4 regions of the Paenibacillus dendritiformis genome follow, and region 1 is predicted to be linked to each of the others. Evidence: riboswitches for the same ligand, from Rfam matches in the RefSeq annotation. Region 1 holds a riboswitch; each other region holds the start of a gene.
What was found. A riboswitch is a leader RNA that binds a small molecule or an ion and turns the genes downstream of it on or off. The one in region 1 is predicted to bind cyclic di-GMP.
Positions count from the first base shown of each region.

Region 2: it holds a riboswitch for cyclic di-GMP, as region 1 does, so the genes downstream of both, L6439_RS27295 (MucBP domain-containing protein) here and L6439_RS13425 (glycosyl hydrolase family 18 protein) in region 1, are expected to answer to the same signal.
Region 3: it holds a riboswitch for cyclic di-GMP, as region 1 does, so the genes downstream of both, L6439_RS04760 (4'-phosphopantetheinyl transferase family protein) here and L6439_RS13425 (glycosyl hydrolase family 18 protein) in region 1, are expected to answer to the same signal.
Region 4: it holds a riboswitch for cyclic di-GMP, as region 1 does, so the genes downstream of both, L6439_RS15060 (CAP domain-containing protein) here and L6439_RS13425 (glycosyl hydrolase family 18 protein) in region 1, are expected to answer to the same signal.

Region 1 is NZ_AP025344.1:3,064,885-3,070,678, reverse strand. It holds gene fabG (3-oxoacyl-ACP reductase FabG) at 104-883, opposite strand; cyclic di-GMP riboswitch class I at 1,463-1,547, shown strand; gene L6439_RS13425 (glycosyl hydrolase family 18 protein) at 1,656-5,531, shown strand.
Region 2 is NZ_AP025344.1:6,152,254-6,158,047, reverse strand. It holds gene dcuC (C4-dicarboxylate transporter DcuC) at 1-635, opposite strand, end outside; gene rihC (ribonucleoside hydrolase RihC) at 668-1,594, opposite strand; gene L6439_RS27300 (LacI family DNA-binding transcriptional regulator) at 1,803-2,780, opposite strand; cyclic di-GMP riboswitch class I at 3,271-3,358, shown strand; gene L6439_RS27295 (MucBP domain-containing protein) at 3,508-5,794, shown strand, end outside.
Region 3 is NZ_AP025344.1:1,096,855-1,102,648, reverse strand. It holds gene L6439_RS04765 (non-ribosomal peptide synthetase) at 1-868, opposite strand, end outside; gene L6439_RS04760 (4'-phosphopantetheinyl transferase family protein) at 875-1,588, opposite strand; cyclic di-GMP riboswitch class I at 1,677-1,766, opposite strand; gene L6439_RS04755 (helix-turn-helix domain-containing protein) at 1,886-2,356, shown strand; gene L6439_RS04750 (helix-turn-helix domain-containing protein) at 3,932-4,297, opposite strand; gene L6439_RS04745 (arylsulfatase regulator) at 4,436-4,876, shown strand; gene L6439_RS04740 (acyltransferase) at 4,896-5,794, opposite strand, start outside.
Region 4 is NZ_AP025344.1:3,425,220-3,431,013, reverse strand. It holds gene L6439_RS15065 (SdrD B-like domain-containing protein) at 1-2,761, shown strand, start outside; gene L6439_RS15060 (CAP domain-containing protein) at 2,811-3,890, opposite strand; cyclic di-GMP riboswitch class I at 4,018-4,107, opposite strand; gene L6439_RS15055 (SLC13 family permease) at 4,227-5,794, opposite strand, start outside.

The sequences.
Region 1 (5,794 bases):
TGAGTTCTAGATATTATGATAGTGCCGCAGTTATATTTTGTCAAATAATGTCTTGTAGCATAGGGTTATCCGGAATATCGATAATGTGTCTATGGTAAACGAATCAGACGTCCCCCATCGCTTCCAGGCTTTCCGGAATAATCTGACCGCCATCAACAATGATGGTCTGGCCCGTAATATAACCTGCCTCCTTCGAAGCCAAGAAGAGAGCGGCATAAGCGATATCTTCGACGCTACCGAGCCGCTTGAGCGGGATGGACGCCGACATCGACTCCAGATAATGGTCCCCAAGGCCTTCCAAGCCTTCCGTCATAATGTTGCCGGGCATGACGGCGTTAATGGTAATGCTGTAACGCGCGAGCTCGAGCGCCGCACTGCGCATGAATCCCAACTGAGCGGCTTTGCTTGCGCCGTAGTGCGACCATCCCGCATAACCGGTGGCCGGCCCCGTAATAGAAGAGGTAACAATGATTCGGCCGTATTCCGCTTTCTTCAGAAAGGGCAGGCAGGCTTGAAGGGAAAACAGCGTCCCGCGCGCGTTCGTGTTCATCACATGATCCCAATGCTCGCCGGTCATCTCCTCAATCGGCGCATTCGGAAAAATACCGGCATTGGCGCACAGCACGTCGATCCCCCCGAAAGTACCGGCCGTCTCGTTCGCAACCCGCTTCATCGACTCCAAATCTGCGACATCGCCTTCGAAGGCATGAGCAACGCCTCCGTTCTTCCGGATTTGCGCCGCGGTTTCCTCCGCTTTTGCGAGGCTGCGTGCGACGACTGAGACTTTCGCCCCATGTGAGGCGAAGGTTCTCGCAATTCCTTTGCCGATTCCTTTGCTGGCTCCGGTCACGACGACCGTCTTATCCTTCAGTGGCGTCAGCATACAAAACACTCCTATCGTCTATAAAAATAAGCTGCATCGTTTCCATTACATGGATTCAATGTAATCCTACTACAAATCCGGATGCGGAGACAACGCATGATAGATAGAAGTTTTCCAACCTAAGAATGTCATCATCACATATCCGCCACATTTGTGGCTCCAGACTGAATATAAGGATAGTTATATTCGGTTATAATTATGCGAACTCGGGCAGGTCAATCCACATCGAGATATCTCTCCGCCCCCTCCCTAAGTCCTATTTTCCCAAACTTTCCGGGTAGCATAAATATGTAAAAATCCATAGCAGGGATTGTCAAGAGAACGGCGCTATTACTGGAATGGTGCACATCATCATAGGACAGGGAATCACATTGCATCCCGTTATCGCATCCAATGTTGAACTTGATATGTTTCGAATGAGTAATAAAATCGGCCTATGTTCATATTTTCACAAACGGGCCGCATGCCCCATTAAATAAGCGTGAATTTCCTGTATATTAAACGGTGCAAACATGTATCGTTATACAAGATACAGGATAAAAAGTCATAATTAAAAATAAAAGCGTATGCATTTTTTCAGGTATTACTAGGCAAAGCTAGGGAAATCTAGTGACGCAAAGCTAAAGGGGCTAAGGAAGAAATTCTATGCCAGCCAGCTGCCGGCCAATAGCAACCACACTCTATTCGTCGTATGCGTTATTTTGCATGATTCCATCGCAAGTCCTCCCTAGCTGCCTATTAATATAATCTATTGATAGGAAGTGAATTACGGATGAAGATTAGGAGAAAGCAGAGTGCCCGAAGATTGTTCGCCATGACGGTAATGACCATCATGATGTTCGTCTCTTCCCTGGCGCCGGCTTATGCAGGAACGACTGTTCCCGCAGCAAAGGAACCTGATATCAAACAGGGCTCAGCACAGGAAATCCGGAATGTCATGTACTATGGCGATTGGTCGATCTGGGGAGGACAAGGGAACTTTTATCCCAAGGATATACCCGCCGATCAACTAACCCACTTGAACTATGCCTTCCTAGATTTTGATGCCCAAGGCAATCTCGTCTTTACGGACAAGGATGCGGCTGTCGGCGCGCCTGTCGGTCAGGATGGCGTACAATGGGACGCAGCCAATGCAGGCGTCCTCATCGCCCTGCAGCAATTGCGCGCCGAAAACCCGAATCTGAAAATCGGCATCTCTCTTGGCGGATGGTCGAAATCAGGCGACTTCTCCGTTGTGGCGGCCGATGCTGCGAAGCGGGCGAATTTGGTCCAGAATGTCATGAAATTCATTAAGTACACGAACATGGACTTCGTCGATGTGGACTGGGAGTTCCCGGCTGAAGTGCGACAACCTGATCTTGTCGATAATAAAAACGATGAAGGCACGAAATACGCCACCCCGGAGGATAAAAATAATTATATTTTGCTCCTGCAAGACTTCAAAAACGCCTTGAACCAACAAGGAGCCGAGCTTGGCAAAACGTACGAGCTGTCCGTTGCTCTTCCCGCTCCCAAGGCAAAAATTGATATCGGCATTGATGTGCCGAGGTTATTTAACATTGTAGACTTTGCCAATATCATGACTTATGACATGCGGGGCGCATGGGATGAAGTAAGCGGCCATCATACCGGTCTGTATCCGAATCCCAATGATCCGCTCACCGGCAACAATCTGTCCATCGACGAGAGCGTGAATTATTTGATTCAGCAAGGAGCCGAGCCGAATAAGATCGTCATCGGGGCAGCCTACTATACCCGCGGCTGGGATCAAGTGTCGCAAGGACCCGATCCGAATCATCCGGGACTATTCGGTCAAGCCGCATTATCCGCCAAGGATGCGGATCAGACTCCATCCCGCGGCGCGGTTGGCGAATCCCCTCTCGTCCTTGGGGACGGCGGCCGCCGAACTGGGATTTGGTCTTATCGCAATCTCGACAAGTTGAAGGCCACTTACCCGAATCTCACAGAATATTGGGATGATGCTGCCAAAGCTCCTTATCTGTATGATAAGACAAGCGGCGTATTCTACACCTATGACAATGAAAGATCCATTCAAGAGAAGACGAAATATGTGCTTGAGCGCGGCCTCGGCGGGGTCATTGCATGGATGGCTTCCAATGATGCCCCTACTGCGGACCCTGCCAAGCGTGACAAATTAACAAAGGCGACGAAAGAAGGCCTCTTCGGAAGCCTGCCGCTGCCGACACATGCAATCCAATATGCCAAGCTCGGTGTTACGGCAGATGTGAAACCGTATACGGAGCCTTGGGGCAACAATAAAGGGTATGAAGTTACGCTTGTCAACAACGAAGCTTTGACCGAATCGAATCAAGTGCTGAGAGCCGTGGAACGAGGCGCAAAAACGATTAAGCTGCCGAAGCTGTATATCAAGACAGATGGACCGTTGACTTCCGGCGATTATCTGGCTGGCTCCGTAACCTACGAAAATGGTTACACGGTCGTTGACCTGAAATCGGTCTATGATGCAAAAACAATAGAGCCGGGCGCTTCTTATGCGTTCAAACTTAAGGGAGATGCCCAGATGACAAGCATGGAGCTTGTTCAGCGGGTGTCGAATAACAGCCCGGAAATGAACAGACAACTCATTCTGGGCGATGAAGCTCCAAGCAAGAATCAACCGCCTGTATTGCATGGCGTGACCGATCTCACGCTTCGAGTCGGCGACATCTTCGATAAGCTCGCCGGGGTTACCGCTACGGACGCGGAAGACGGAGACGTAACGTCGCGTATTACCGTGACGGGGGAAGTAGACACGAATGTGGCCGGGAAGTACCAACTGACGTATTCCGTCACGGATTCGCAAGGCTTAACGGCCGAAAAAGAACGCATGATTACAGTGACCGAAGCGGTAGCTCCGGAGCATGACTTTGGGGCTGGCCAAGGAATCGAGTGGCCGAAGCAAGTCCATTCTCCGTTCATCGACATGGTTGCATGGGTGACCAAGCCGGGCTATTCCAACAATGGCGCCCCTAACCTTGCCCGAATTTCCGAGGATACCGGCGTGAAATTCTTTAATCTCGGCTTCATTCAGTCCATTTCGAAGGAAATCGTTGACGGTAAAGTGCAATGGGGCTGGGGAGGATACTCCGTACTGAATGAAAAGAATGCAGACAATGCCCAATATCAAGGAATCAAGCAGTCGATCCGGGAGCTGCGCGAGATGGGCGGAGATGTCGCGATCTCCCTTGGCGGTTTGAACGGCGTTACGTTCTGGGAAGTAACTCAAGACACAGATACGTTGTTCAATACGTATATGGAGCTTGTTCAAGGCTATGGACTGACCCGATTAGACCTCGACATTGAGGGCGGCGCCCAGAACAAAGCCCTGAATATCGCGAATGCGAAGGCGATTAAAAAGCTGCAAGACGCAACCGGAGTCGATATCGTATTGACGCTCCCTGTACTGCCAAGCGGTCTGACTTCCGTTCAATTGGATGTATTGGAGGCTTACCTGTCTGCCGGCGTGGATGTCAAAGTCGTGAACATCATGACGATGTGTTATGGCAGCGGAACGCTCCTGCCTGGCGAGAACTACGGTTCCGCTTCGCTGAGAGCCGTTGATTCGACGAAGAATCAAGTGAAGCAATACTACAAGCAGTATGCCAACACGGATCTAACCGATGAAGAGGCTTATGGAATAATTGGAACGACGCCATCAATCGGTTTTGAAGGCGCGGCTCATCCGATCTTTACGACAGAGTGGTCTCAATGGGTGGTTGATCATGCGATCGAGAAAGGGCTCGCGATGACCTCCTTCTGGTCGATGAACCGGGATGCGATGTTGGAAAATAATAGCGGCGTAACGGCGCAATATCAATTTACCGATATTTTCAAAGCATTCGGAAATGGCAGCATTCCGCCGGCAGCTTCAAAACCCGTGATTCATGGGGCAACGGATAAAACGATTTTCGTGGGCGAGGACTTCGATCCGATGGAAGGGGTTACCGCTGCGGATAAAATGGACGGCGACCTGACCGATCGCATCGTCATCGAAGGAACGGTTGATTCCTCTGCTCCGGGGGCATATCAGCTGGTGTACACCGTTGAGAACAGCCAAGGGCAGCAAGCGGTTGCGGAACGTACGGTCACCGTTGCAGAAAAGATCAATCACAAGCCTGTGATCCTTGGCGCAACGGATAAAACGATTCTCGTTGGCGATCACTTCGATCCGCGAGAAGGGATTACCGCTGCGGATGAAGAGGACGGCGACCTGACCGATCGCATCGCGATCGAAGGAACGGTTGATTCCTCTGTTCCGGGAACATATGAGTTGGTATACACTGTAGAAGACAATCAAGGCCTGCAAGCGTCTGCAAAGCGCCAGATTAACGTGATTGATGGACTTGCGGATACGTATGATCCGACGAAGATCTATTACGAAGGCGATTCGGTCATCTACAAAGGTGAGAAATACACGGCAAAATGGTGGGTGCAAGGCCAAGCGCCAGATACCTCGCAAGCCTGGCAAAAAGAAGTGATTCCAAATGAAGACGGCAGTGTGGATTACGTGCCAGGCAATGTCTATGTAGGAGGCGACTTGGTTCGCTATGAAGGCAAGCTCTACCAAGCCAAGTGGTGGACACAGAGCATTCCGGGAAGCGATGACTCCTGGAAGCTGGTAGAATAATAAGAAGACGAAGCTGTATGTACCGGGACTGGCCTGCATGGGCCGGTCCCTTCCGCTTGCCACGAACCGAAAATGAAACGGGGCTGGCCCGCCTCGAGAATATCATCCTCCGCCCACTCTAGTAATCTACCCTACTAAAGCTGAACTACCTCCGCCCATTCTAATGATCTACTCTACTAAGCTGAACCTACCTCCGACCACCCTTGTTACCTTCTTGCCAAAGCTGCATTATCTCCCGCTCTAGTTATCTGTTTCACCAGGCT
Region 2 (5,794 bases), 3.1 Mb from region 1:
TAATGAGCGACAGCCATAATCAGCAGCACCGGAATCGAAATCTTGGCATGATAGGTAAATACATAGTCAATAATGTCGATTCCCAGATTTTCAGCCGCGACGACGTTGTCCGCTCCCAGAGGCGTTGGAATAATCGTCGCCGTTGTTGCAATGATAGCTCCAGCCGTGAGCGAAGACATTCCCGTGTTCTTCAAGACCGGATAGAGGGTGGCCATGAGAAGAACCGCCAGGCTGGACGCGCTTGGCACGACCAGAGACAGCAGGTTGCCAAGCAGGAACACAATCGGCACAAGGATATACTGCGATTTGATGCGGCCCAATGGTTTTGTCAACAAATGCACGGCGACATCACTGGCTCCGATGTGCGTCATGTAGCTTGAAAAACCGAACAACACCATAATCGTTAACCCGACGCCGCCCAATTGTCTTACGAAAACTAACCCAATCTGTTTGAACGGATCAAGCAGGGCAAGCCCGGTTGAATCTTCAGGTGACAGAACTTGATGTCCGAGCAGCGCGGCAGCGATCATAAGCACGATACCTGCGGCCAGGAGCACAAATTTAGCGTCATAGTTCTTGGCGATCAAATACCCGGTTGCAACAAGAAGAACGATGCTGATGATGATCTCCAACACGTTGAACACGCTCCCTTATATAATAAGAAGGTTTATACGGTTTTGCCAAGGACTTCAATCGCCCACTCGCGGAAAGCGGGAACATCAATGTCCAGACATACGGTGGCGTTGCTTGGCTTGCCAAGACGGTTCGTAATATCGGTGACCGTCGTGCCGGCCGTATAAGTTCCTGCCAGCTCGATGTCGACGAAGCAGTCCTGCGTCTTGAACAATCCTGGGTTGACCAGATAGGCGATGGCGCACAGGTCATGCATTTTCAAGCCGCGGCTCTTCAGGCTGCCGCCCCGGTAATGCTGGAACAAGGAGTAGAGCATGAAGCCCGTCTTGTTCATTTCCTTTATCTTCTCCACAATCTCGGTCGTCAATGTAGCCTGGCTGGTCACGTCAAGTCCGACCATCACCAGCGGCAGACCGGCGTTGAATACGATGCTGGCGGCTTCCGGATCGGCATAGATGTTGTATTCGGCATTCGGCGTATGGTTGCCGCGGGAAGCGGAACCGCCCATCAGCACGATGCGCTCAATCTTCTCCTTGCATTCCGGGAACAGCGTCAGCAGCAGGGCCACGTTCGTAAGCGGTCCGATCGGAACGATTGTAATCGGTTCCGGGCTGTTCATAATGGTGTCGCGCATCTGCAGCACGGCATGATCGAGCGGAGTCTGCTTCGGTTCGTCGAAATCATAGCCGTCCATGCCGGATTCTCCGTGAATATGACTGGAGTCTTCGGCCGGGCGTACGAGAGGCTTGGCGGCGCCCCGGGCGACAGGCACTTCTTTGCCGAAGAACTCAAGCAGCTTCAAGGCGTTATTGGTCGTCTTGTCGAGGCCGACATTGCCCGCAACCGTCGTAATCAGCCGGACATCGATACGCTCATGGAACAGGGCGGCCGCAATGGCGACGGCATCATCAATTCCAGGGTCCGTATCCAGAATGACAGGAATTTTTTTCACAGTTTCCATGTTCAAGCACTCCTTTTGAATGTGGTGGGTTGAAAGCGGCATATGAAAACAAATCAACTGTATGTGTAACCGGTTACACACCCGACAAAGAATTTCTTCATCCCAAGCTGTCGGATGGGTATGAAGAAAAATCAGACCGGAGAGAACGCACGCTGTTTTTCTAAAGAATAGCATTCCCTGAATATGAAGTTCTATGAAAGCGGCGCGATTATCGCGTCGTCCCTCGCCGGATCAGTTCTACGGGAAGCTTGTAATGCATCGTGTCCAGCGGCTTTCTTTCGATCATTTTAATCAGCATTCGGGCTGCCAGCAGCCCCATTTCATAGATGGATTGCGCGACTGTCGTCAATTCCGGGTAGACCATCTCGCCCAGCGAGATGCCGTCGAAGCCGACAATCTGCATCCGGTCGGGAACGGGAATATCCCGTTTCTGAACGGCCCGCAGCGCTCCCATCGCCATAATATCGTTGCCGGCGAAGATACCGTCGACATCGGGGTGACGATCCAGCAAGCGATTGGCCGCTTCCGTCGCCTGATTCAGGCTGAAGTTGCCTTCGATGATGAGATCCGGGGAGAACCATGCGGCCTCCTTCACCACGTCCAAATATCCCTGGCATCGTTCATCCGCAATCGATAGCTGCTGCGGTCCCCGAAGATGGGCGATTTTGCTGCAGCCGCGATCAAGGAGATATTGCACGCCTTGCCGCGCTCCCTCCCGGTTGTCGGAGGCGACCGTCGGTATGGTATCCGAAATCGTCCGGTCCAACGTGACCACCGGAACATCCAGCAGCCGGACTTCTTCCGCCGACAGTGTATTCGATGCAAGGATGAAGCCGTCGATGTATTTCTGCTTCAATGCGTGAATATACTGCTTCTCATTGGCAGGGGTGTCGTCGGAGTTGCATAAAATGGTTGCGTATCCGTACAATTGGGTTACCTTCTCCACGGCACGGGCCAGTTCATTGAAGAACGGGTTCGTGATGTCGGGGACGAGAAGCGCCAGCATTTTCGCCGATTTTTTGGTCAAGCTTCTGGCGACGTCATTCGGAATATAGTTCAGTTCCCGAATGGCCTCCATCACTTTCTTCTCGGTGTCCTCATGGACATACCCTTTTTGGTTCAGGACCCGGGAGACGGTTGCGACCGATACGCCCGCCAATTTCGACACATCTTTGATCGTGGCCATGACGGAGTATCCTTCCTTTCTATGTGTAACCGGTTACACATCCGTTACATCACTTATCATATGTCCTGCTCATCCATTTGTCAACGATCCAAGATCTGCAAATTCCTCTTGTTTTGTCGTCTCTTCTTTTCGGAGTACCACCAACGCCCTTATAGTATGACCCGATTCGGAAGGAAGCGATGGAAAATGAGCTGCAATTTAATTCCTTTTCATTCCTCGCCTATCCATTTCTATGCGAACGAGTCGAACTGTGAAATATTAGGTCGAAGTACCTATAATTATGAAAATAAGAGGCGATTATTTTTCAAAGAAATGAATATTTTATCCCATTTGCAGTTTGAAGAAAATCCCCCAACCAGGGGATTTTTCGGGGGTTCAGGCGCTGTTGGAAGCGGAACGAAAAATTTTCAAAAAAGTGATTGACAAAAAGGAGGCTGTCCCATATATTGAGCATTGAATAGTGCTTTAGCTGGGTATGATTGGATACCGTAACTACATAGGGCACACTAATCGAAAGATTAGGCCGCAAAGCTTAGGAATCTAAAGGCCACCAGGCCCATGATCGTCCGGCTGCATTTAACAATCGTTAAATTGCAGCCGGATTTTTTTATTTTTCATAGGGCGGTTCTCCGCGGTATTTTTGGCCCGCAGAACGATATAAATAAGACGTGAGGAGGCAATTTTATTCTGCAAAGGAGGACTCAGATGAAAAAATGAGGAGGAAACTATGAAACGCCGATTCAGACTAGTAGTTACATGGTTGTGTATGTTGAGTGTCGCATTTGGGACGATTCCGGGCACGCTCGGCGCCCAGGCGGCGAGTTCCGGGGAGCTTGAGTGGCCGAATCCGGGAGCGGTGAAGCTCACGAAGGAAGCGAACCCGGTCGAAGGCAAGCTGGATGAATGGGATATTACACTGACAGTCGAAGGCAAGAACCTGAAATCGGGCTCCTCCGATGTCGTGCTCGTAATCGACAAGTCGGGAAGCATGACCCAAAAACCGAACCAGAACCGATTGCCGAAGGCCAAGGATGCAGCGAAGAAATTCGTTGACAATCTCTTGATTGAAGACTCGGACACGAGAATTGCAGTAGTGACCTTCAATAAGACTTCTGATCAGGTATCTGACTTCAAAGGCCTTGACCAGAAGACGGAATTGAAACGTGCCATTGATAATATACAGGCGACCGGGGGAACGAATATTCAGGCCGGACTGCACGAAGCTCAGGAGCTTTTAAAGACAAGCCAGGCCAACAACAAAGTGATCGTTCTGCTGAGTGACGGGGAGCCGACGTATAGTTACAAGGCGTCTACTGCAGTAAAAGGTTCATGGGGAAATAATAGCCATCAGTTTATTCTTTCTGATTTTAACGACAAAAACATTATTGGGTCGGGCTCCAGTTACAGCCTGGGCTCTAACTGGTATGGTTTGGGTAAGGAAACTTGTTTTTTGTGGAGTTGCAGCTATGAGTTTGAAATTAAAGACAATGGCATCGGCACGATTTCCGAAGCCAAGCTGGCCCATGATGCAGGAATTCATATTTATTCTATTGGGTTGGATGTTGGCAGCAATAGCAATGCCACCAATACGCTGAAAGATGTTGCCAACAAAGGCTATTATTCGGGCACCAGCGACAGTCTGGAGCGAATCTTCTCCGAACTGGCCAGCAAAATTGCCTTTGCCGCAGAGAATGCGGTAGTCACTGACCCGATGGGGGACATGTTCGATCTGAAGTTGAAGGGAAGCTCCTTCGGCCCGGACGACTACAAGGCCTCTCAAGGGGAGGTAACCTGGAACCCGCAAACCGAAACGTTTACCTGGAACATTGGCAATGTTACGGAAGGCAATCCGGCGACGCTTACTTACCGGGTCAAAATGGATCACTCCAAAAACCCGGATCCAAAACAATTGTACCCGACCAATAAGACAACGACGATGAATTACACCGATGCCAAAGGTGATCGTACATCGAAGGATTTCGAAGTGCCGAGAGTGGGCTTGGGCAAAGGTTCGATTCTCGTCAAGGCGTATAAAGTCAATGCCAACGGCAAGCCGGTCAATTCCGACGGCCAAGAAGTCGAACGCCCGGATTTGGCCCAAGAGCTGTACAGCCGCTACCACGAGGAGGATGGAAGCGACGCGCTTGAGGTTGGCAAATCCTATACCGTCCCGGCGCCAACAGTGCCAGGTTACACGTTGAGAGTTGGCGACAATCCAACGAAAGTGGATTTGACGGTTAGCAAGCCTTCGCCAATTATTTGGTTCGGTTATAACGATGTCCCTAACAAGCTGACGATTGTTCACCAATCGGGAGACAAGGTGCTGGATCGCAGCGAGGCGGACAAAAAGCCGGGCGAATCCATCGATGTAAGCAGCAAGAATTTCGACGGCTACGAGTTCTCCAATGTCGAGGTTAGTAAAGGCAGCGGACTGACTGTGGACAGCGGGCATGTAACGGGCGTGATGCCTGGCCAGGATGTAACGATTACTTTTCATTACACCGCAAATGATCAAAGCGTCAAAGTCCGTTACGTAGACCGAGCCACGGGCAAGGATCTGCTGGAACCAAGCGTGAAGACAGGGAAGACGGGAGAAACACTGACGCTGGAAGCCGCACATGTTGCGGGATATGAAGCGGAAAAACCGACAACCGTAGAATACGTGCTGAAGGCCGGCGAAAATCCGGATCATATCTTCTACTACAACGGGACAGAGCAGAGCTTGAAGGTGCGCTATGTGGACCGTGGAACCGGCAAGGAATTGCTGGTCCCAATTGTGAAGACAGGGAAGACCGGGGAAGAACTTACGCTGAAAGCCGAAGAAATTGCGGGGTATGAAGCAGAAGAGCCGACAACCGTAGAATATGTGCTGAAGGCTGAAAATCCGGATCATGTCTTCTACTACAACGGATTGGGACAGGGCGTCAAAGTCCGTTACGTAGACCGAGCCACGGGTAAGGATCTGCTGGAACCAAGCGTGAAGACAGGGAAGACCGGGGAAGAGCTTACGCTGA
Region 3 (5,794 bases), 2.0 Mb from region 1:
CGCCCCCGGCCTTAATGATCGCGAGAATTCCGATGACCATCTCCGCCGTCCGCTCGGCGAGTATGCCGACGGCTTGCTCGCGCGCGACCCCTTGCGCACGCAAATAATGAGCAAGCCGGTTCGCCGTTTCGTTCAATTCCTTGTATGTAAATTGGCGGCCTTCTTCGATGATGGCCGGTTCGTCAGGAGTGCGGGCCGCCTGCTCCTCGAACAGGGACGGCACCGTCCGGTCCTTCGGATAAGGATACTGTGTCCGGTTATGCCTCTCGATGTAGCGCCGGATTTCCTCCTTCGTCAGAAGATCCCACTCTCCGATCGGCTTGTCCGGGGCTTGCGCCGCCTCCCTCAGCATCTGGTTCAACTGTTGGCCCATCCGTGTGGCGGCATCCAGGCTGAAGCGCTCCGGCCGATAATAAATCGTAAATAAAAACGGGCCAAGAAATGCCGCTTCCCGCCCCAAAATCCGGGCATGCAGGTCCCCGTCCGAAATCTCGGCTCTCGTCTTGCCCGGCACCTCGGCATCCTGGCACCAGCAGCATGTGGTAATGTCGCCGCTTGCGCCCGAATCCTCCCCGCCGGTCTGCAGTTGGCCGCACAGCGCCTCCGCCGCGCTCCACAGCGTCTCCTCCGGACGAACCGCCACCAGCACGCCGTCCCGGCTCCGGCTGGCCATCGCAAGAAGAACGACTTCCTCTGCGTTATGGTACCGCGCAACCAGACCGCTCCATGCCACGCCCACTGCAGCCTCCAATGTGACCGAACGGGTGCGTGTCAGCTGTTCCAGACCATCCACGATGGCGGAAGGAATCTCGAATGTATGGGCGTCATAGCCCGTAAGCTGTTCGGTTGTAAATGGAATGGCAGACAAATTGATTCAGCTCCTTCTCATTGACGAACAATAGGGTTGGAACCTATCCAATAATTGTTCCAATGTCCAATGCTCTATGGGCGCAATCTTGGAATCGACACCGCATGCCGTCACACAATACCCGGCATCCAGACCCTCCATTCGGGTAAAGACATATCCCCGCGCATGCCAGACGGACGGAAGCCGCCACGGGTGAACTCCGTCCGGCAGGATCTCCAGTTCATCCAGCGGACCGTATCGTCCGGTTCCGCGGGCTTTGAGATAGCTCTGCTTGGCCGTCCACAGCCAATGGAGAAAGCGGGCGCGCGCATCCGCGTCCAGGCCGGAAGCGATCCGGTATTCCCGGGACGTGCATAACAAACGCGCCTCCTCTGGCTTCATAGGCCTGATCCGCTCGATATCGATGCCGACCTCGCAGCGATCGATCGCCGTCACGATCCAGCAACCCGAACGCGATATATTGAAAAATAGGGAACTGCCTGGGGCCATATACGGCTTGCCGAACCGGTTCCGGATGAATGCGATCTCGTCATTCCTCCTCCCGGTCAGACGGCAAATCTGACAGCGGGCGAGAACTTCGGCGATAACCATGAGATGACGATCCGCACGCCGGCTCAGTCTCGCGTAACGCTCCTGCCGTTCGGCAGACAGGAAGGGAACAAGACGTTGAACCAGGCGATCGTCGGTATGGTGGTCCCAGCGGAGAGCAGCAATCTTCATAGGCTTCAACATCCTCTATAGAAAGAAAAAAGGCTACTTCCAGCAATAGCCTCATCACCATAAAGAACGTGAATGGTCCCCTATTCAACATGGCAACCCGGCCGCCATAGCTCCATGAAGGAGAGTTAGGCCCGAGGCTTTGCGTCCTTGCCTTTCGACAAGTTTGCCTTTATCAAGTTTTGTTGTATGTAAACGGTACGGTTGCTTCTCTCTCCGCGGCAGTAGCTCTCTCTGTATAGCGTCATGCTTCAATACCCATACTACGAATAAAAATATAGATACGAGCGTGAGCCGATAATGCGAAAACTGTTGATTACGAACCGTCATGGATGGAATATTTATTCCTTGAACCGCTTGACGTCCACCATCCAAGATCCGAAGCAGCGGAGCAAGGTGGAGGCCGTCCGTCTTGTCATGTCCGGACACACTGCCAAGGATGTCGCGAAGCAGTTGGGCATTCACCGCCAGACGGTATCGAACTATGTAAAAATTTTCAACGACGGCGGCATCGAACAACTGCTATCCAATGTTGCATCTCCCGGGAAGCCAAGAATACTCACCCCTCAGCAGGAAGAAGAACTGATCGGCATCATCAGCAGCCGCATGCCTTCTCCCGGCTCATCGACAGGCTGGTCGATGCGCGATATCCAGGATCTGCTCGAGAAGCATTTCCAGGTGCAAATGACGCGGACGGGCGTTCGGGATATGCTTCGCAGATTAGGTCTTAAGTACACCTCTCGCGGTTATGTGCTCCATCGTACCGAATAGCTCCTTCTCAGGCTCTATTCAGAATATCGGCAAATATATGTCGATTGATTAACGCCACCCCTTAATAATACGGAGCAAAATTCGACATTGCAACTCAGTATATGTCACTTTTTGATGAAAAAGAGAATAAAACGTAATAGGTAAATAGAATTATATACCTGTTGAGGATCATGATAAATAAGTCTCATTCGAAAGAAAAAGCAGAGATAAGAGAGAGAAATCATTCTGCGGAGACCGCGTGGCTGCGGGGTGTTTTAGGGTTACGTTCTGGCCTTACGGTATCGTTCTGGGGGATTGCATAACAGTGGGGTTAAGGGGCTTCTGTATGTAAACATATGTAATTAAAATTTTTATGAATGTTCCCCCTGACTTTCGTTGTAATAACCCAAGGAATGAATTCTTTCTTTGCTGTCTATGTGTGGGGGGGAAACCCAACAGCCGGGCCTTTGTAAGCTGAAGATATTAAGGCGCTTGATTTAAAAATACAGAATGATCGATGGATCCTCTTCCGGCTGCTTGACTCTCGTTGCTACCTGTTCTCCATATTTCTCATTAATCCAGTTTGGGAAATCCTTATTTCCGATACAAATTACGTAATAAGTATTGATTACTTTGCCATCTACTATTTCTTCGCGATACTCTTTTATAGGGTGATCCTCACTACATTCATGCACCATCTGTCGAACTCATTCTGTAATTTTTTGATCTGAAGAGCAACGTCATCTCTGCAATCCAAATATAGTGTCCCCGGGGTTCGCTCACTTCCGAAACGTACCTCAACGATCATATTTTTCCTCCTTATCAAATATTGGCTTATGGCCAGAAACCATATCTGGATATATTTTACATACTAACTCTGCTGGCTGCAAGTTAGTAATAAGGCTGCATAGATTTCAAGTTGTTGAGAAAGTCCGAGGGATTTTGTGGCACTTTATTTTTTGTGTGGTGGATCTCGTCTCTCAGTAGAAAAAAATCGGTTTAATACGCTATGGGTGCCAAGTTTTGAATAGGGAAATGGACAATCTCCACCCCTTCGTGAAAATCAGGGGTTTTCCAACGGCCTGAACACTGCACCATTTCCCTAGACACGCCTATTCGGTAAGCGAAATCTGCAAAACTGTACGATTTCTCCAGACACGCCTCTAAGCGAAATCCTGCGAAAATACAGCAATTCGATAGGGGCGACTTTACCAAAAAGGGAATCCTGCAACACGGCAGGAATTTCACCCGTATCGCTTCGACTTGAAGGAAAAGGGCCTAAAATGATGTAGATTGCAGCAATTCCCTCCACACGTTCAAGCCCTAGGAGGCAACGATGCCTCCAGGATTCGACGCGGTATCTTGGATCCCGTAAAATCAGGCCGTTGAGAAGCCTATAGAAATTTTCTCCACTTCTCAATAAGCTCTTTTAACATATCCCCTTTTATCAAGCGGGCCGGGCATCCTATGTCATTCTTCATAAAATCTGCAACTTTTCAAAGACAGATTCAATCAAGCGTGCGTATTTACTTTCACAAAGAAAAAGGAAAGCATCGCCAATGGCGCGCTTCCCCGCTCTCAATACTCATCGCTGCACTAGTTATTGTTCATTCTCCGATCGAACGTCTCCAGCATGTCCTTCGCAATCCGGTGTACCAGCTTCACATCTTCGGCTTCCCGGCCCTTCAACAGCTTGACGTGCAGTTCAAGAGTGCCGGCGATGCCCAGACGCTCCGCATCTACGCTTGCCATGTCGAACGAGAAAAACTGTTCGATGCTGACATCCAGAGCACGAATGATTCGTTCCAGTGAATCCAGCGAAATATTTAAGCTGCCGCGTTCAGCGCCGCCGATATACGAAGCCTTCATTCCGCATTGCTCTCCCAGCTCTGCTTGAGTATAGCCCCTCTGTTTGCGAAGCTCGCGAATCCGTGCGCCTAAAAATATTTTCAAGTCCGACATGCCCGTCACCTCACAGTTAAGCTTATAAAAAACTTCCGGGAAGCAAAATACCCATATACATGCTTTTATTGTTTTTAAAACTTATAAATGTTATTATGTTCTATATGAAGTTATTTATGTTTTTTGCGAGGTGATGATGTGAATGTCAAAATCCACAACGTTCAAGACGTCGTACTATGCAACGAATGGAACGAGCATCTCTGGTATCAGTATAAAGGGCTGTACATGCTCAACAAGGAACATATCGTCGCGCTGCAGCGCGAAGAGAGTCTGTACGGATTTGTTATCGTGGACAGTTCCCCTTACAGTTATTTGCAGCCGCTGACCCACGAACGTTCACGGATGCTTCAGCAAGATTACCCCGCCGTCTTTGCCGCCCTCCAGCCATCCGTGATGAATCCAGCCGTACTGCTTCGCCTGATCGCCTTTACGTATAATGAAGTCAAGACCAAAAGCAAGTATAGCATCTGCATCTCCTTCGCCTCCGACGCACATCCGCTGGACGCGTATGCCTTCTTCCTGCAGACAGGGGCCGATTATGTGCATTTCTTGACAGACCGGAAAGACCGCAATTCATAATTGCGGTCTTGCTGTCCTGCTATCGGTACGGGAGCACGGCCGGATTGCTGCTCAGCGGCTTGGTTGAAGCTGACTGACGCCGGCCCATCGGTCCAGTCAGCCAGATGCCGAACGGCAGCCGATCCAGCAGCATCGTAATTCCAATCGACAGCGCGGCGACGGCGGCCCACGTCATCAAGGTCAATGCGGCATGCATGCCTGCAAGCGGGATCTCGCGGGTAAAGCGGGCAATCTGCCCCAAGACAAGCGCATGTACCAGATAACCGCCGAAGGAATACGTGCCGATTGTGTGCAAAATGCGGTAAGCTCTTCCTTGGCGACGGCAGACATAGAGCGCAAGAGCATACATCAGCGGCATTTGAGCGAGGATAAGCAGGAACACCGACGGCTTGAGATAGGTGGAAATATTCAAATTAATGGGTGCTGCCCCGGCCTCCAGCAGCCGATATCCGGCATATGCGTAGAAGATAATGAACAGCAGCAGGCTCCAGGGCACGCTTCGGCGCATCAGATCGCGCCAGCGCTGCACATGCCATGCGCAGACAATGCCCAACGCGATATAGAAGAAATAGAACGGCAGCAGCATCGTCCGGTGTCCGAGCAGCGGCTGCAGCCAGGCTGGCGCATCCCAGGCCGGAGCCACGCTGTAGGACCAGTACATCAGGCCCGCATAGGCGGCGGCCAATGCCCCCAACAACAGGACAACGCGCCGCACGATCTGTCCCTGCCCGGCGGCATGGGAGCGAATCCTACGCCCGATAGCGCGGGCACCCCGATCAAGCCACGGGAAAAGAAGATACAGTTGGAAGATCATCAGGACGAACCAGAGCTGATAACCGTAAGTCGGGGTAATGAATTGCACCGCCAGCAGCCTCCATCCTTCCGGCTCCAGCAGCTGCCCGCGAAGCGTATAAATCC
Region 4 (5,794 bases), 360 kb from region 1:
GATTGTCAACTATGCGGTGATGACCTATCTATTCAATGGCAAGCCGCAGGAAAACGCCGCCAGAGTGAAGGTGCTTGCCGTTGAGGATCGCCCGCTGATTATGGTGGATAAGCAAGTGGCGTCCAGCACTGCATTGAAACCGGGCGAGACAGCCACCTATAAGATTCGGGTAACCAACCCGAACTTGATCGATGTGGATTTTCGCAATCCAATCGTGACCGACTTGCTGCCGAAAGAGCTTGCGTATGTGGACGATTCGGTGCAAGTAACGGGCAGCGAAGGAGTGAATCCGCCGCCACCCCGCTTCAAGTCGGATTCTCAAGGCCCGGAGGGAACGACTTCGCTCACATGGTATTGGGATGACAATGGTCCGCTGACGCTGAAGAAGGGACAGTGGATCGAGCTGACTTTCCAGGCGAAAGTAAGCGCAGGGGTAACGACGGGGACGATTCATAATGAAGTGGAAGTCACGTCCGATGAACATGATTACTTGAACAATTACTATAATTTTGTCCAGCAGCGTTATAAAGACGGCAAATGGTATGTATATGACGGGGCAGACATCCATGTCAACTCCGCGACGAATCTCGAATCCGTCAAATATGTGCAGGGAGATTTGGACGAAGACAATTGGACGAAATATCCGGATACCGGAACCGTTACGCCGGGCGGAAAAATCAAGTATAAGGTCGTCGTGACGAACAAAGGCACCGTTGGGGTCAAAGACGTCACGATTGTGGACGCCCTTCCTCGAATCGGCGATACCGGAGTCATTGACAAGACGCCGCGCGAAAGCAAATGGAGTCCGGTCTTGACGGAAAAAGTAACCGCGCCGAAAGCGGTGACGGTGTATTACAGCACGGATGAATCCGTCTCGCTGGAAGGCGGAAGCTGGTCCGCTGAACCGCCAGAGGATCTGACGACAGTCCGGGCGCTCAAATTCGTGCTCGATAACGACTTGGTGCTGATGCCAGGGGAGAGCAAGGAAGTCGTATGGGAAATGAGCGCGCCGGTCGGCGCTCCAAGCGGCGATAACGAGATTGCCTGGAACTCGTTCGGCTTTACGGCGAAGCGGGCAGATAACGGAAGTCCGCTGCTGCCGGCGGAGCCGAAAAAAGTCGGCGTAAAAATTAAAGATAGCCGTAAAGGCGAAATCGGCGATTACGTCTGGATCGACAAAAACGGCAATGGCATTCAGGATGATGATGAAGAAGGAAAGAACGGGGTAACGGTTGAGCTGTACGACAGCAACGGCAAGCTGCTTAACAAGACGATCACGAATGACAATTTCGACGGCAAGCCAGGGTACTATCTGTTTACGAATCTGCCTGCCGGCAAATACGTCGTGAAGTTTATTCTGCCGGACGGATATAGCTGGACGAAGCCGCATCAAGGCAATGATCCGGCCAAAGATTCCGACGTGATCAACGAGGATGGCTACACGGATGAAATCGTGCTGGGCGACGGCGAGAAGAATCACAACATCGATGCCGGGCTCGTCCCGCTGCCGGTCATGCCGGAGACGGGGGAAATCGGGGATTATGTCTGGATTGACAAGAACGGCAACGGCATCCAGGATGAAGACGAGATTGGCCTGAATGGCGTGAAGGTGGAGCTGTACGATGACAACGGCAGCTTGCTAAAACGCACCACGACGGACAACAAAAACGGCAAGCCAGGATATTATCTGTTCACGGAGCTGCCGGCCGGGAAATATGTCGTGAAGTTCATCCTGCCGAACGGCCATAAATGGACGATACCGCACCAGGGCGACGATCGCGGCAAAGATTCCGACGTCACCCGCGACGATGGCCGCACCGATGTGATTGAGCTTGCGCACGGCGAGAAGAACCAGAATATCGATGCCGGGCTTATCCCGCTGCCGGAAGCGCCAGGAACGGGTGCGCTTGGCGATTATGTCTGGATTGACAAGAATGGCAACGGCATTCAGGATGAAGACGAGGTTGGCTTGAACGGCGTGACGGTCAAACTGTACAACAGCAACCGTGAACTGTTGGCGACGACCGTGACCCAATCCGTATACAAGACGGTAACGGATACCACATACGGGGGCACGGTAACAGGGGATGTATACGGGCCATCCGTAACCGAGGCCGTGTATGATGGCTACTATTTATTCGACAACTTGTCCGCCGGAACCTACATCGTTCATTTTGAACTGCCGGATGGTTACAAGTTCACGATCAAGGGAGCCGGAAACGACCCGGCGCGCAATTCCAAAGCCAATGCCGACGGCTGGACGGATGTTATTATGCTCGGTCACGGGGAGCGGAATCTGACCATTGACGCGGGTCTGGTCAAGTCCGGCGGCAAGCCGGAGCCGGAACGCCCTGATCCGGAAAGTCCGGGTTCAGACGGTGGCGGAACGACAGATCCGGGTTCCGGCGGTACCACTCCGGGCACGAATCCGCCTGACAACAGAGAGACGGTCCCTGGCACAATCGTGGAAGGACCGGACACGGTAGTCGGCGGTGAGACCGATCCGGGTGAAAGCGAACCGGGAGAAACCGTTCCAGGCACACCGGGCACGGAAGAGGAGCCGGGAACGGAAGAGCAACCAGGCTCGAAGGAACTTCCTGCGAACCGGCCGGCAGATCGCAAGAAGCCTGATCATTCGGCTGGACCGATGCTGCCGGCAACGGGCGAGAAATCGCCGCTGGCTTCTTGGATTGGCCTGTTGTTCTGCGCTGCCGCATTGGTCATGTGGCTGTCGCGCAAAAGAATGAAACATAACGAGTAGAGCTATGCTAGCCGCCGCCTGTGCAAGAGGCGGCGGTTTTCTTGTAATCCTAGCGGCTCGGCGTGAAGAAGTTTTGTGTATAGTAAGCTTGATACGGACCGCCGAAGGAGACTCCGACGCCAAGGCGCTCGAAATCGCCTAAAATGTTTTTGCGGTGCCCGCTTGAATTCATCCAGTTCTCGTGGGCGAAGATGGCGCTTGTTTGTCCGGCGGCAATATTTTCTCCAGCCGCCTTGTAAGTGATGCCGTCTTGCTTCATCCGATCGAATGGAGACTGGCCAGCGGGATTGTCGTGCGAGAAGAAGCTGCGCTTCATCATGTCTGCGCTATGCTTTCGCGCCGTTACCGCAATCTTGTCGTTCCACTCAAGCGGTTTTTTACCTTCGCGAACCCGGACGGCATTGGTCAAATCCAGCACTTCGCGCTCAAAGCTTTCCCGCAATCGTTCGCTTGGCTTGCCGTAAAAGCCTTTGAGCGACAACTCGACGTTCTGATCGATAACCTGGATCGAGGTAACCGTATTTTTTCGGCTCAGATCGTAAAACAGTGTGGCATACGCACCGCCGACCTGATGCATGGTGTATTCTCCGCCGTTGTCCTTGAACTTATAAATCGTATTTCCTTTCTTGACACTCGCAAGCGGGGAGCCGTAAGCGGCTTCTGCTTCTTGCCTCGTCGATCCGAAGCCGATTCCGCTCGCGGACGTCCAGTCCTGGGCGTTCGTATACAGGGCAACCACTTTGCCCTGCTGCACGCCGACCTGGATATAACGTTGGTAATTCTGATTGTATATGTACCATTCGAAATTGTATTCGCTAAGATCTTTGCGCGCGGGTTCTCCGAGAATACCGAGCAACTCCGATTCATTCATCCCGATTGAGATGCCTTGAAGCTTGAATTCCGTGCCGCTCATCGCGCTGGCTCCGGCGGCTACTGGAGCGGTGCGCAGCGCCCCGTCCGCTGCCGGAATGCTGTCCGCTTCCGCAGTGGCGAGTGAAAGGGTCAGGAAGAGTCCGATAGCCATTACAGCGCAGAAGAGTGCGGATACATGCCGTCTCGCTGTTCGTGTATGTTGTCTGATTATGGCTGAGTCAGGGTTGTGTTCGGTCGTATATCGATGTGTACCCATAGCTATCTCCCCATTCTATATCGAATTGGATCTACGCTAGAATGAGATGATAGACGGGGGCGCTCATGGAAATCAAAAAAGCGCCACCCTAAAGGCGGCGCCAAAAAGACGCAACAGCTGTCGCAATTAGGGCAACCCGGCTATCATCGCATGCGTGCATGCCTTAGACCCGTGGCTTTGCGTCCCCTGCTTTCGCTAGGGTTTGCCATTTATCCATTTTTAGCGTATCTATTCTATTTTTATTCTATCATCTTTTAGATGGAACGTACATACAATTTATCCTTTTTTGCTGCTGAAAATAGAAGATTGTCGAAATGAAAGACCGTTTGCTAGATTTTAAAACGGAAAAAAGAGCGGCAGCAGCGCCACCATGGCAATGCCAAGCAGCAGCTGAAGCGGCAATCCGACCCGGATATAGTCCATGAAAGAATATTTGCCGGCCGACATGACCAACGCGTTGGGCGGGGTCGAGAACGGGACGGCGAAGCACATGCTGGCCGCAATCGCGACGGCGAACAGATACGGATGCGGGTTGACGCCCAACTGCATCGCGGCCGTCATCGCGATCGGAGCGACCAGGACAGCGCAGGCGGTATTGCTGATGAACAGCGTGAGAAGCGACGTCGTAAAATAGATGCCTGCGAGCAAGGCGAACGGTCCGATACTCCCGAGGGTCAGCACGAGCTTCTGCGACAGCAAGGCAGCCGCGCCTGTCTTCTCGATCGCGATCGACATCGGAATCATGCCGCCAATGAGGACGATGCTCTCCCAATTAATCGTCTTGTAGGCGGACTCCATACCGCGAAGACACCCCGTGGCAACCATAAGGACGGCCGCGATCATGACGGAGATGACGGCCGGAAATATCTCCAGGATGAGCAGCGCGATCATGAACAGCATGATGCCGGCCGCGAGCGGCGCTTTATGGTTCATCGGCATCTCGGCAGCCGTCTCCAGCGGCTGGCCGACGACGACGACTTCCGACTCTTCCTTTGAGAGCCGGGCGATGCTCTTCCACGTCCCTTGAACGAGCAGGGCGTCCCCGAATCGGATTTTCTCGTCTTTGAGCTGATTCAGCAAGTACTCTCCTTTGCGCTGAATCGCCAATATATTGAGCTGATATTTCTCGCGGAACCCCAACTGCTTCACCTGCTGATTGAGCAGCGGGGAATTCGGCGGCAGCAGCACCTCGGCGATGCCGATCTGATCTGAAGCGTACCGCTCGGTATTCGGCTCGGCGGCTTGATCGATCTCGGCGGTCTGACGGTCAAGCAGTTGAAGCCCGCATGCTTCGGCGAAGTCTTGCACGCGCTCGAATGGACCGTATACATACAAAATATCTCGGTCCTGAATGACGGTCGCCGGGCCGGCTATCTCTTGATTGATCGTCTTGAAGAACGGGTTCTTGTTCGATGTCCGGCGGCGAATCTCGATAATATGAACCTGATAACGGTTCGGAATATCGAGCTCCTGGAGGGAACGGGACACAATCGTCGCTTCCTCCCCGGCTTGCACGCGGTACAGATTCTGAGACAGCTGATACTGGCGGGCAAGCTCATGCAGCGATCGCCCGTTCCGCCGGCCGCGGCCTTCGCCTTCTCCCTTCGGAAGCAACCTGCTCAGAAGGAGCAAAAAACCGGTGCCAAGGAGGAGGCATACGATTCCGATTGGCGTGAAGGAGAAGAAGGACAGTTCATCGAATCCCGCTTGGGCGAGCGTCTCGCTGATGACCAGGTTGGGCGGCGTCCCGATTAAGGTCAGCATGCCGCCCATGCTGCTCGCGAACGCAATCGGCATCAACAGGCGTCCCGGGCTGATGTTGGCGCTGGCAGCCAGACTGACGACGATGGGCAGCATGACGGCGACGGTGCCGGTATTGCTGACGAAGGCGCCGATCAGCGAGG